Regions from separate parts of the Nocardioides epinepheli genome, predicted to be linked through region 3. Evidence: predicted binding sites of a transcription regulator. Region 3 holds the regulator's gene; each other region holds the start of a gene.
The links. Region 3 encodes LexA, which represses DNA repair genes until DNA is damaged. Its sites were predicted from a motif close to TCGAACANNTGTTCGA; they were not measured.
Positions count from the first base shown of each region.

Region 1: a site for LexA is predicted at 1,723-1,738, ahead of WMR31_RS10095 (SAV_6107 family HEPN domain-containing protein). Genes of this name have one in related genera too.
Region 2: a site for LexA is predicted at 1,548-1,563, ahead of ruvC (crossover junction endodeoxyribonuclease RuvC). Genes of this name have one in related genera too.

Region 1 covers NZ_JBBMMC010000006.1:129,630-133,902, forward strand. The annotation lists gene WMR31_RS10075 (phytoene desaturase family protein) at 1-32, opposite strand, end outside; gene WMR31_RS10080 (DUF4126 domain-containing protein) at 43-639, opposite strand; gene WMR31_RS10085 (YbaK/EbsC family protein) at 649-1,122, opposite strand; gene WMR31_RS10090 (hypothetical protein) at 1,165-1,641, shown strand; gene WMR31_RS10095 (SAV_6107 family HEPN domain-containing protein) at 1,770-2,210, shown strand; gene WMR31_RS10100 (endonuclease I family protein) at 2,263-3,114, shown strand; gene WMR31_RS10105 (methyltransferase domain-containing protein) at 3,252-3,995, shown strand; gene dinB (DNA polymerase IV) at 4,026-4,273, shown strand, end outside.
Region 2 covers NZ_JBBMMC010000013.1:108,603-112,875, reverse strand. The annotation lists gene pdxT (pyridoxal 5'-phosphate synthase glutaminase subunit PdxT) at 1-504, shown strand, start outside; gene WMR31_RS17125 (YebC/PmpR family DNA-binding transcriptional regulator) at 548-1,315, shown strand; gene ruvC (crossover junction endodeoxyribonuclease RuvC) at 1,603-2,118, shown strand; gene ruvA (Holliday junction branch migration protein RuvA) at 2,115-2,714, shown strand; gene ruvB (Holliday junction branch migration DNA helicase RuvB) at 2,716-3,840, shown strand; gene yajC (preprotein translocase subunit YajC) at 3,995-4,273, shown strand, end outside.
Region 3 covers NZ_JBBMMC010000001.1:110,393-114,665, reverse strand. The annotation lists gene WMR31_RS00515 (ATP-dependent DNA helicase) at 1-365, shown strand, start outside; gene WMR31_RS00510 (MXAN_6640 family putative metalloprotease) at 447-2,039, opposite strand; gene lexA (transcriptional repressor LexA) at 2,141-2,881, opposite strand; gene WMR31_RS00500 (LysM peptidoglycan-binding domain-containing protein) at 3,137-3,484, shown strand; gene WMR31_RS00495 (hypothetical protein) at 3,839-3,994, opposite strand; gene WMR31_RS00490 (hypothetical protein) at 4,139-4,273, opposite strand, start outside.

The DNA of each region.
Region 1 (4,273 bases), on a different contig from region 3:
CCGAAGCCGCCGCCGATCACCACGATGCGCATCGGGTGCTCCTCATGTGGTGTCGACGATCCGCCGTTCGCGGCGGGCCCGGAAGCGCCGCCACCCGCGGCGGATCACCTTGATCGCGAGCACCAGGACGCCGAGCCCGACCAGCAGCAGCACGGCGGTGATCGAGGCGGCCGCGACCGGATGCCGGATCGCGAAGGCCACGAGGGCGAGCACGACCAGGTCCTCCACGACGCTCGCGGTCACGTTGGTGACCGGCTCGGGGGAGGAGTTGATGGCCAGCCGGCCGCCGGCCTTGATCACGTGAGAGACCAGTGCGGTGCCTCCGCCGACCGCGGCGTTCAGGGCCTGGTCGAGGGAGTCGGCGTCGCCGGCGAGCAGGACGCCGATGACCGCGCCCGCGGTAGGTCGGATGACGGTAGAGATGGCGTCCCAGGTCGAGTCGATCAAGGGGATCTTGTCGGCCACGAACTCGAAGGCGTACAAGAACCCGGCCACGGCCAGCACGTCCCAGCGGGCCAGCACGTCGGGGACGTCGTCGACGCCGCCGATCCGCGACCCGAGGCCGAGCACGAGCACGACCAGGTAGGCGTTGACGCCGCTGGCCCACCCGCTGGAGAAGGTGAGCGCCAGAGAGTCCACCGGTGTCGCCTACTCGACCTCGACGACGCTCGCGCCGGTCAGGCGGAGCAGCTCGTCGTAGGTGGTCGAGAAGACGGCGGCCGGATGCCCGGCCGCGGCCCACACGACCGGGTGGCGCGACAGCCACGGGTCGAGGTAGGTCGGTACCGGAGCGGGGTGCGCCAGCGGGGAGACCCCGCCGATCACCTGGCCGGTGTGCTCGCGGACGAACTCGGGGCTGGCGCGCCGGAGTCGGTCCACGCCGATGCGCTGGGCGGTGAGCGCGGCGTCGACCCGGTGTGCGCCCGAGGTGAGGATCAGCACGGGCGACCCACCGGCGTCGAAGAGCAGGCTGTTGGCGATCGCGCCGGGCTCGCAGCCCAGCGCCTCGGCGGCGAGGACGGCGGTATGGACCGAGTCGGGCAGAATGACGATCTCGCCGGTGCCGCCCAGGCGCGCATGCTCCTCACGGAACCGGCCGATCATCGGGTGTTCGCTGGACACGGCCCCGACCTTAACCGTCCGAGACCCGTAACGGAGACGAGCATGACCGCGCCCCCCGCCGGCCGCCCCTCGACGGTCACCTGGGCGGTGCGGCTGGTCTGGGCCCTGATCGTCCTGGCCGGCGTCCTCGCCGCCCTCTCGGTGGTGTTCGAGGACGAGCTGGTCCGCGCCTTCGGCGCCGCCGGCGCTACCGCCGACGACACCCGCGTGCCCCCGTCGTTCGCCCCCGTGGCCGTGGTGCTGTGGGTGACCGTCTCGAGCCTGCTGCTGGTGCTCACCGCGATGCTGCTCGGCGGACACGTGTGGGGTCGCCATACGCTCGCGGCGACGGTCGCGCTGATCGCGGTGGGCACGGTCTCGGCGATGCTCGACAGCAACCCTCCGGCGGCCGCGGTCCTCGGCGGACTGCTGAGCCTGGTCCTCGACGTGCTCATCGTCGTGCTGCTGTACCGGCCCGAGACCACCGCCTATCTGGTGCCGGTGGGTGGGCGAGGGGCGGACGCCGCGCGGCAGTCGTGATCCGCGTCCGGACCGGCCAGTGACCGGCTCGTGGTCGGCTCTTGACCGGCTGTCGGTGGCCGGGTGTAGCGTTCTCGGTGTTCGAACACGTGTTCGAACACCGATTCCCTCACTGCAGGAGCGCCGCCATGATCCTCCCGGCCACCACGCACTCATACCTCCTCCGCGCCGCGGACTCGCTCAGCGAGGCGGTCGCCACGCCCGAGGTGCCCACTCGCTACGCGCTGGCGCACGTGGCGGCCCTGCGTGCCGCGGCCGCGCTGCTCGCGGCGCGGGCCCGGCCCGCCGGGGCCACTCGGCGTCGTCCGCAGAAGAACGCCTGGGTCCTGCTGGCCGAGGTGGCACCCGAGCTGGGGGAGTGGGCCACCTATTTCGCTGCCGGCGCCGGCAAGCGGGCGGCCGCCGAGGCCGGCTCGACCCGTGCCGTCTCCGAGCGCGAGGCCGACGACCTGGTGCGCGATGCCGACCGGTTCCTCGCCGTCGTGGAGCAGTCGCTCGGCCTGGTGCCCGGGTCGTCCCGGACGGGCCCCGAGACCGTCTCCTATCCCGCCCAGCAACGGGTCTCGTGACGCGAGGGATTCCCTGGTCGACTTCAGGCGGGTGAGGACGAAGGGTCGACCCATGACCCCGTTTCAGCCCTCGGCCCCGCCGCGACCGCGCCGGACCCTGCGCCGCGTCGGCGTGGTGCTCATCTCCTTCGGCCTCGTCCTCTGGCCGGCTCCCGGTCCGCTCGATCCGGGACCCGCGGCGGCCGCGCCGGCTCCGCGGGGCGACCAAGGCGACTATGACGAGAGCTACTGGGAACCCGCTGCCGGCAAGCGCGGCGCCGAGCTCGAGGCCGCCCTGCACGAGATCATCTCCACCGACGTCACCGTGCTCGGCTACGGCGAGGTGTGGGACGCGCTCGCGGTCACCGACCGCGACCCGGATGACCCCGACAACGTGATCCTCCTCTACCAAGGGACCTCCGTGCCGGCCGCGAGTCACGGGGGCGATCCGGACCAGTGGAATCGCGAGCACGTCTGGGCCAAGTCCCATGGGGACTTCGGGACGACCGCCGGTCCGGGCACCGATCTGCACCACCTGCGCCCGGCCGACGTCACGGTCAACTCCGATCGCGGAAACCTCGACTTCGACGAGGGGGGCACCGAGAACGACGAGGCGCCCGGCAACTACTCCGACTCCGACTCCTGGGAGCCGCGCGCCGAGGACAAGGGCGACGTCGCCCGGATGATCTTCTACATGTCGGTGCGCTACGACGGTGGCGACGGCTTCCCAGACCTGGAGGTCAACGACGTGGCCGGCAACGGCTCGGCGCCCCGGCACGGAAGGGTCTCGGTGCTGCTGCGCTGGCACGAGCAGGATCCCCCCAGTGAGGCCGAGAGGCGGCGCAACGACCTGATCCAGCAGGAGTTCCAGGGCAACCGCAATCCGTTCATCGATCATCCCGAGTGGGCCGACAGCATCTGGTGAGCCAGCACCGCCATGTCCCGACGGCCTTGCGTGAATAGAACAGAGGTTCGATAATAGGCGCATCGACGTCCGGGTCGACGACGACTGGAGGTTCCCGTGCCCGCTGCGCCGGTCACCGACCCACTAGAGTCACGACCATGTCCGCCAGCCAACGCCGTCCCTCCCTGGCGCCGGCGGCCGCCCCCCGTACCGCCGTGGTGTGGGACGACCTCGAGCCGTATCTCTCGGCCGCACCGCTCTCGGTGCTCGACATCGGCGGCGGCACCGGCGGATCGGCCGTGCGAATCGCCGGCCTCGGTCATCGCGTCACCGTCGTCGACCCGAGCCCCGACGCCCTCGCCGCGCTCGATCGCCGGGCCCACGAGCGCGGCGTCGAGGTCACCGGGCGACAAGGAGACCTGGCCGAGGTGCCCGATCTGCTCGACCCCGGCAGCGTCGATCTGGTGCTGTGTCACGGCGTGCTCGAGGTCGTCGACGACCCGGTCGGTGCCATGGCCGGCCTGCGCTCGGTTCTGCGCCCCGAAGGGCGGCTCTCCCTGCTGGTGGCCCAGCGGCACGCGGCGGTCATCGCGCGCGCCATGGCCGGGCACTTCGCCCAGGCCTCGGCCCTGCTCGCGACCGATCCGGCGAGCGTCCCGGCCGATCAGCGGGTGCGCGCCGGGCGCCGGTTCACCGCCGAGGAGGCCTCCTCGGTGCTCGTCTCGGCCGGCTTCGCGATCGACTCCATCCACGGGGTCCGCGTCTTCGCCGACCTCGTCCCCGGCTCCTTGCTCGACCTCGAACCCGGCGCCACCGCCGCACTGGTCGACCTCGAACGCGACGTGGCCTCTCGGCCCGAGTACCTCCCGCTCGCGACCCAGTTGCACCTGCTCGCACACTGAGCCCGTCGGGTCCCGGCCCCGGGGCACTCGATGAGCGCCACGCCGCTGCTCCACGTCGACCTCGACGCGTTCTACGCCTCGGTCATGCTGCGCGAGCGGCCCGAGCTGCGCGAGCTGCCGGTCGTCGTCGGCGGCGGCCACCGCGGCGTCGTCCTGGCGGCCAACTATCCCGCGCGCGCCCACGGCGTCCGCGCGGGCATGAGCGGGGTGGAGGCGCGCCGGGTCTGCCCCCAGGTCATCGCCCTCGCCCCCGACTACGACGCGTTCGCGATCGTCTC
Region 2 (4,273 bases), on a different contig from region 3:
GCCGAGCTCGACGACGTCGACGCACTGGTGCTGCCGGGCGGGGAGTCCACCACTATGGCCAACCTCGCCGAGGCCTTCGGGCTCCTGGAGCCGCTGCGCGACCGCATCGCCGGCGGGCTGCCGGTGCTCGGCACCTGCGCCGGCATGATCCTGCTCGCCGACCGGATCATCGACGGCGCCGCGGTACCGGGTGGTCAGCGGACGCTCGGCGGGCTCGACGTCACCGTCCGGCGCAATGCCTTCGGACGCCAGGTCGACTCCTTCGAGGACGACCTCGACGTCGCGGGCGTGGCGGGCCCCGTGCACGCCGTCTTCATCCGCGCGCCCTGGGTCGAGCAGGCCGGTCCGGACGTCGAAGTGCTGGCGCGCGTGGCCCGCGGACCGGCCGCCGATAGAATCGTCGCGGTCCGTCAGGGCCACCTGCTCGCCACGTCCTTCCACCCCGAGGTCTCCGGCGACGGTCGGATCCACCGACTGCTCCTCGACCTCGTGAGCGGTGCGTGAGGCAGGGACCGCAGACGCTTCACGAGGTTCAGAAGAGGAACGCATGTCCGGGCACTCCAAATGGGCGACCACCAAGCACAAGAAGGCCGCCATCGACGCCAAGCGCGGCAAGATGTTCGCCAAGCTGATCAAGAACATCGAGGTCGCCGCGCGCACCGGCGGCGGTGACCCCGCCGGCAACCCGACGCTCTACGACGCCATCCAGAAGGCGAAGAAGTCCTCGGTCCCCAACGACAACATCGACCGCGCCGTCAAGCGCGGGTCCGGTGCCGAGACCGGTGGCGCCGACTACCAGACGATCACCTACGAGGGCTACGGCCCCAGCGGCGTCGCGATGCTCATCGAGTGCCTCACCGACAACAAGAACCGCGCCGCCATGGAGGTCCGCACCGCGATGAGCCGCAACGGCGGCTCCCTGGCCGACCCCGGCTCGGTCTCCTTCCTCTTCCACCGCAAGGGCGTGGTGATCGTGCCCGCCGACCAGGAGGGCAAGACCGTCTCCGAGGACGACGTCCTCGAGGCCACCCTCGAGGCCGGCGCCGACGAGTGCAACGACCTCGGCGAGGCCTTCGAGGTCGTCTCCGAGGCCACCGACCTGGTCTCGGTCCGCACCGCCCTCCAGGCCGCCGGCATCGACTACGACTCCGCCGAGGCCTCCTTCGTGCCCGACAACAAGATCGAGCTCGACAAGGACGGCGCCGCGAAGTTCTTCCGCCTCTTCGACGCCCTCGAGGATCTCGACGACGTGCAGAACATCTTCGCCAACTTCGACGTCTCCGACGAGATCATGGAGGAGCTCGAAGACGCCTGAGGGCACCGCCTGAGACGAAGTGCCTCGGCGCCCTCCCGCGCTCGCGTCCGACTGGGCGGCCCATCCCTGAACTTGGGGGCCGATATATCGCCCTCCCAGTTCAGATTTCCCCGGTCGACCGGGGAAATCCCGGGACGCGCGCCGTGCTCAGACCCACCCGGCAGCCCACGCAACCTGCGCGAGCGCAGCGTGTCGGGCGCCGGCGTCGGAGGACGGCGTCGTACGGTGGACTCCGAACACACGTTCGATGATCTGACGACGAGCTGAGGAGGGCCCGGGTGCGCGTGCTGGGCATCGACCCCGGGCTGACCCGGTGCGGACTGGGCGTGGTCGAGGGAAGTGTCGGTCGCGCGCTGCGACTGGTCGACGTCAACGTCGTGCGCACCTCCTCCGACCTCCCGGTGGCCCAGCGACTGGTCACCATCGAGAAGGGCGTGGCGGCGTGGATCGAGGAGCACTGCCCCGACGCCGTCGCGGTCGAGCGGGTCTTCGCCCGCTCCGACGTCAGCACCGTGATGGGCACCGCCCAGGCCAGCGGCATCGCGATGGTGGTGGCCGCCCGGCAGGGACTGCCGGTCGCCCTGCACACGCCCAGCGAGGTCAAGGCCGCCGTCACCGGCAACGGCCGGGCCGAGAAGGCGCAGGTGGGCTCGATGATCGCCCGCATCCTGCGGCTCGAGGCTCCGCCGAAGCCGGCCGACGCCGCCGACGCGCTCGCGCTGGCCATCACCCACATCTGGCGCGGAGGCGCCCAGGCCCGGATCGACGCCGCGCTCGCCGCGGCCGGCAGGAGGACCCGATGATCGCCTACGTCCGCGGCCAGGTCGCCGCGCTCACGCTCAGCAGCGCCGTGGTGGAGGTCGGCGGTGTCGGCCTGGAGGTGATGTGCACCCCCGGCACCCTCGCGACCCTGCGCACCGGGGCGAACGCCACCCTCCCGACCAGCATGGTCGTGCGTGAGGACTCCCTCACCTTGTTCGGCTTCGTCGACGACGACGAGAAGGCGATCTTCGAGCTCGTCCAGACCGCCTCGGGCGTCGGCCCCAAGGTCGCCCAGGCGATCACCGCCGTGCTCGCACCCGACGACCTGCGCCGCGCCATCGCCTCCGACGACGTCAAGACCCTCACCAAGGTCCCCGGCATCGGCCAGAAGGGCGCCCAGCGGATCATCCTCGAGCTCAAGGACCGCATCGGCGCACCCACCGGCGCGCGTCCCGGTGCCGCGGCACAGCCGACCGCCGCTCCCTGGCGCGACCAGGTGCACCAGGGGCTGATGGGTCTGGGCTGGAGCGCCAAGGACGCCGAGAAGGCGGTCGATGCCGTGGCGCCCGAGGCCGGCGACGCCCCCGACGTCGGCGCCCTCCTGCGGGCGGCGCTCCGTTCGCTGAGCAAGGCCTGACATGAACGACGACGACCTGGCCGCCGCCGAGGAGCGCCACCTACGCGCGATGATCGGCCCGGACGCCGACCTCGACCTCGATCCCGAGGCTCCCTCGATCACCGCCGCCGAGGCCGAGGGCGACGAGCGCGCCATCGAGGCGGCGCTGCGCCCGCGCACCCTGGAGGAGGTGGTCGGTCAGGCCCGGGTCCGCGAGCAGCTCGGCCTGGTGCTCGAGGCGGCCAAGCAACGCGGTCGCGCTCCCGACCACGTCCTGCTCTCCGGGCCGCCCGGGCTGGGCAAGACCACGCTCGCGATGATCATCGCCGCCGAGCTCTCCGCGCAGCTGCGGCTGACCAGTGGCCCGGCGATCACCCACGCCGGAGACCTCGCGGCCATCCTGTCGGGGCTCAACGAGGGCGACGTCCTCTTCATCGACGAGATCCACCGGATGTCGCGCCCGGCCGAGGAGATGCTCTACCTGGCCATGGAGGACTTCCGCGTCGACGTCGTCATCGGCAAGGGCCCCGGCGCCACCGCCATCCCGATCGAGATCCCGCCGTTCACGCTGGTAGGTGCCACCACGCGCGCCGGCCTGCTCCCGGGCCCGCTGCGCGACAGGTTCGGGTTCACCGGCCACCTGGAGTTCTACGAGGCCCACGAGCTCTACCGGATCGTGCATCGCTCCGCCGGCCTGCTCGGCGTCCGGCTCACCGACGAGGGGGCGGCCGAGATCGCGTCGCGCTCGCGCGGCACCCCCCGGATCGCCAACCGCCTGCTACGCCGGGTCCGCGACTACGCCCAGGTGCGCGCCGACGGCGTCGTCAGCCTCGACGTCGCCCACCGCACCCTCGACCTCTACGAGGTCGACCGCCTCGGCCTCGACCGGCTCGACCGCGCCGTCATCGACGTCCTGTGCCGGCGCTTCGGCGGGGGACCGGTCGGTGTCTCCACGCTCGCCGTCGCGGTGGGGGAGGAGCGGGAGACCGTCGAGGAGGTCGCCGAGCCGTTCCTGGTGCGGATGGGCTTCCTCGCGCGCACCCCCCGCGGCCGGATCGCCACTCCGGCCGCCTGGGAGCACCTGGGTCTGCCTCCCGCGGGGAATGACGACCGATCCGGCGACGAGGGAACTCTGTTCGACCCCTGAGTCGTTGAGCCCCACAGAGACGAGCGCCGAAACGGCCGGGGATTCCTCAGGTTTCGCGGTCGGGCGGCTAGACTCGCCTGTCGGTCGATCCGCTGGTCGCGGATCGCCCGCTTCTGTGCGTTGAACTGCTGTCGAGCCGAGGGGTCTGCTTCACGTGGAAGGGCTGCTTGGGCTGTTGCCCTTCGTTGCCATTATTGCGATCTTCTGGCTCCTGATCATCCGGCCGCAGCAGCGGCGGCAGCGACAGACGATGCAGCTTCAGGCCTCCATCGAGGTCGGCGACGAGGTCATGTTGACGTCCGGCTTCTTCGGCACCGTCGTGGCGCTGCGCGAGGATCGTGCCGACATCGAGTTCGCGCCCGGCGTCGTGATGAGCGTGATGCGCGCCGCGATCGCCTCGCGGACCTCCGACGAGGCGTCGGCTCCGTACGAG
Region 3 (4,273 bases):
CCCTGAGCCTGTGGCAGGGCCTCGACGTCCCGGGCGACACCTGTCAGCTCGTGCTGATCGACCGGATCCCGTTCCCGCGGCCCGACGACCCGCTGATGAGCGCCAGGCAGAAGGCCGCCGACCGGGCCGGCGGCAACGGGTTCATGCAGGTGGCGGCCACCCATGCCGCGCTGCTCCTCGCCCAGGGGGCGGGACGGTTGATCCGCACCACCACCGACCGCGGCGTCGTCGCCGTCCTCGACCCTCGACTGGCGACTGCCCGCTACGGCAGCTTCCTCAAGGCGAGCCTGCCGCCCATGTGGACGACGACCGACCCGGCCGTCGTCCGCAAGGCACTGGCCCGACTCGCGGCCGACGCCGGCTGAACCGGGCCGAAATGCGGCGGATGCCCGCCCCACCTCTGTGAGGTGAGACGGGCATCCGGGATGCCGTGCGCGAGACCTCGGTCAGCGGCGCAGGGCGGTGGCGGTGAACCGCTGGACGAGACGGTTGTCGAGCGGCGTGCCCTGGCAGGAGAAGCCCGTGCGCTGCCAGCACTTGAACCGGCCGCTGCCGTTGACGAGGGTGACCTCGAGCTTCTTGACCTTGTTGTTGAACGGCACGACGCGAACTCCGTCGCCCTGACGGTTCAGCTTGACACGGACGGTGCGGACCTTGCCGGACTTGGCCGTCGTGGTGACCAGCGCGTAGGCGCCGGTGGCCTTCCGGCTGAGGTTGAACTTCAGGCGGACCTTGGCCTTCTTGCCCATCTTGCCCTTGGGCTGGACGACGACCGTGCGGGTGGTCAGGTGGTTGAGCGTGGCCTGGTGGCCGCGGGTCTTGCCCTTGGCCAGCTTGATCCGCTTGGCGGGCGCGGTCGGGTACTTGTTGGCCCGGCCCTCGTCGTAGGCCTTGGCCGGACGGCGGTTCGCGACGGCGTAGGCGCCGAGCATCGCTGCGCCGGTGGTCTTCTTCTTCTTCAGCACCGCGTTGACGGCCTGCCAGGAGTACATGTCGGGCGCACCTGGCGTGGAGTCAGCCTTCTTCCAGATGTCGAGCACCAGCTTCGGCAGCACACCCTTCTTGCCCCGGTACTTCTCGGTGAGGAACCGGAAGAAGCTCCAGGTGCCGTAGTGGAAGCCGGTGCTCGGGTTGAAGGTGTCCAACGGGATGCCGGGGTTGCGCATCTGGCTGGTGCGCAGGTACTGCAGGTTGTCGTCGACGTTGTCGTAGAGCTCGTCCTCGACCCAGGCCGCGGTGGCCTCCATCAGCCAGGCGTCCTCGTAGGCGTCGTAGGCGAACTGGATCGCGTGAAAGTACTCGTGCGCCGCGGTGACCTGGCGGTTCTCCAACGGCGTGTTGGTCGGGAACTCCTCGGCACTGAAGTCGTTGTCGAGCGCGCAGTAGGCCCAGCGGTCGTAGCGGGAGGTGCTCTTGTTCGGGTCGTCGGAGGTGCAGTAGCCGTAGATGCCGAGGTTCCCGATGTTGCCGAGGTAGACGTCGATCTTGCTGTTGCCGCCACGGTTGCCGTCGGCCTTCGGCGCGCGGTAGCCCGAGGCGATGAAGTTGTTGTGGACGTCGGACAGCGTGGTCAGCGTCTCGTTGACCTGGGCAGGCGTGGAGGCGTTGGCGCCTTCGGTGACGTAATGGACGCACAAGGTGGCGTTGCAGACCGGCGGGGCCTCATCGACGTTGCCGTAGTTGAGGTAGCCGTCGCCGCCCGGGCTGGTGGGACGGGCCAGGATCCGGTCGGCCGCCTCGCGCTCGGCGCCGGTGAGCGCGTCGCGGGTGGCGAACAGATCGCGCAACGCCATGGTCGCGTCGCGGCCGGCCGCGCCGTCGGTGCGGATCTCCTGCGCCTCGCGCAGTGCGTCGGTCGCTGCCCGGCGCTCGCCGCCGGCGGCGGGCGCCTTGCCGGGATCGGCGACGCGGGCCGAGGCGCTCGGGCCGGCGAAGGCCGCGAGCATGCCGAGAACCAGGGCGCCGACGGCGCCGAGGGCTACCAGCCCGCGAACAGCCCGTAGCCGGGTCAAGGGGAGGGGATGAATGCGCACGCGCATCAGGGCTCCGATCAGATAGGGAGACCACACCGTAACTCCCGGTGCCGACATCGTGCCGCGCGCCCGGCCGTCGAGCCGGACCCGCATCCTCCCCGGAGGTCTCAGACCTTGCGCAGGACGGCGGTGACGATGCCCAGGATGGTCGCCGAACTGCCGTCGATCGGCTCGAAAGCCGGGTTGTGGGGGAGCAGCCAGACCTCGCCGTCCTTGCGCTGGAGGGTCTTGACCGTGGCCTCTCCGTCGAGGAGGGCGGCCACGATCTCGCCGTTCTCCGCGGTCTGTGCCTGGCGGACCACGACGTAGTCGCCGTCGCAGATCGCCGCCTCGATCATCGACTCGCCCGAGACCTCGAGCATGAACAGCTGACCGTCACCCACGAGCTGGCGCGGGAGCGGGAAGACGTCGTCGTAGGTCTCCTCGGCGAGGATCGGCCCACCCGCCGCGATCCGGCCGAGCAGCGGAACATGGGTGGGCGGGGTGGCCGCGTCGCCGATCCCGGTCTCGTCGAACGAGCTCTCCTCCGCCGCGCCGAGCGAACGTCGGGCAGCCATGACCTCGGGAAGGAAGACCTCCAGGGCGCGGGGACGGTTGGGGTCGCGCTTGATGAACCCCTTCTGCTCCAGGGTGCGCAGCTGGTGGGCGACGCTCGAGGTGCTCAGCAGCCCCACGGACTCCCCGATCTCGCGCATGCTCGGTGGGTAGCCGCGCCGCTCGATGCTGTCCTTGATGGTCGCCAGGACGCGCTGCTGGCGCGGAGTCAGGCCGGTGGCGTCGGCCGGACCGTCGGGAAGCTCGGCGACCTTCGACGGGTTGTCCGGCGAGTTCTTGGGGGTGCGAGGCATGTCGGCCAGCGTGCCACCGATCGAGGCGGAGTTCAAACAGGTGTTCGAACGGCGTGTCGGAGGGTGCACGACCGGCGAGGGATGAACGCGTGTTCGAGCGAGGCCTTGCATTGTTCGAACACCTGATCTAGTCTCGCTCAGGTGTTCGATCGAATGTCTGATCGAACCATCGGTTTGGCCGCCGCGACGTGCGGCCCGAGTGTCGGTGGTCGCCATTAGACATCGGTTCGCACCCACTTCCCCAGGAGGCACCAGATGAGCACCACCCTCGACACCTTCGACACCCTCGACAGGGCCGACGTCCGCGAGGAGTATGTGCCGGTCTACCGGCTCACGCGGCGCGGCCGCCTCGTGCTGTTCGCGCTGGCGTTCCTGGTCCTGCTCGCGATCGGCGTGGTGTTCGCGAGCAACTCCATGGCCACCGCCGAGCCGCAGGCCACCGAGACCGTCGTCGTGGCGCCGGGCGAGACGCTGTGGAGCATCGCCTCCGACGTGGCCGAGGGTGACGACGTCCGCGAGATGATGAGCTATCTCGTCGACCTCAACGACCTGCCCGACGTCACTCTCGACGCCGGTCAGCAGCTGATCGTCCCGGCCGGCTGAGGCGGCCCGGGCCAACCAGACGTCGTCCGCCGCTTCGACCCCGGCGGACGCGGACGGGGAAGAGGCCGGAGGTGGAGCCGCGGGAAGACGGCTCCACCTCCGGTTCGTTCTTTTTCGGCACCTCCGACGTGCCCGGGACCGACCTTGCCGGCGTTTCGAGGTCGGTCGCGAGGTTTCGTCTGCGCCGGTCGGGCTCGTTCCTCGCCCTCCCGGCTTGCTCAACCTCCGGCGGCTTCGCCGCAGTTCCTGCGGCCGGAGGTTGAGCAAGCGAGCGCCAACTGTTCTGTACCGCGAGCGACGACGAAAGCCCGGCACCCGTGCCTGCCGGCGTCTGCTCGACCTCCGACTGCTCGGTCACCCGCCGATGATCGAGCCCAGGTCGGTCGGGTCTCCGCCTCCGGCGCTGATGGCGAGCGCGGCGAGGGTCAGTACGACCGCGACCACGAGCAGTACCAGGCCGGCGAGCACCACGTAGTCGCGCCAGGGGCTGCGTCCGGTCTGGAGGTTCACGTGCTCCAGATGCTCGGCGCGCGCGGACTTGGCGGTCGCGGCCGCCGAACGGCCGCCGACCGCGGTCGTCCAGCCGCAGGCGCAGCCGGCGAAGCGAACCCACCTGCCCTCGCGCTGGGCGGCGGCGCTGATCGAACGCGGATGCTAGTAGCGCGCGGCGGCACGCGGGCGGAAGAACGACGAGGGGGACTGACGCGGGTGCGCGGCGACCAGGTGCTCGAGCCGTACCCTCGCCGCAGCGGCGAGCGCCCCGGCCTCTGCGGACTCCTCCGACTCCCC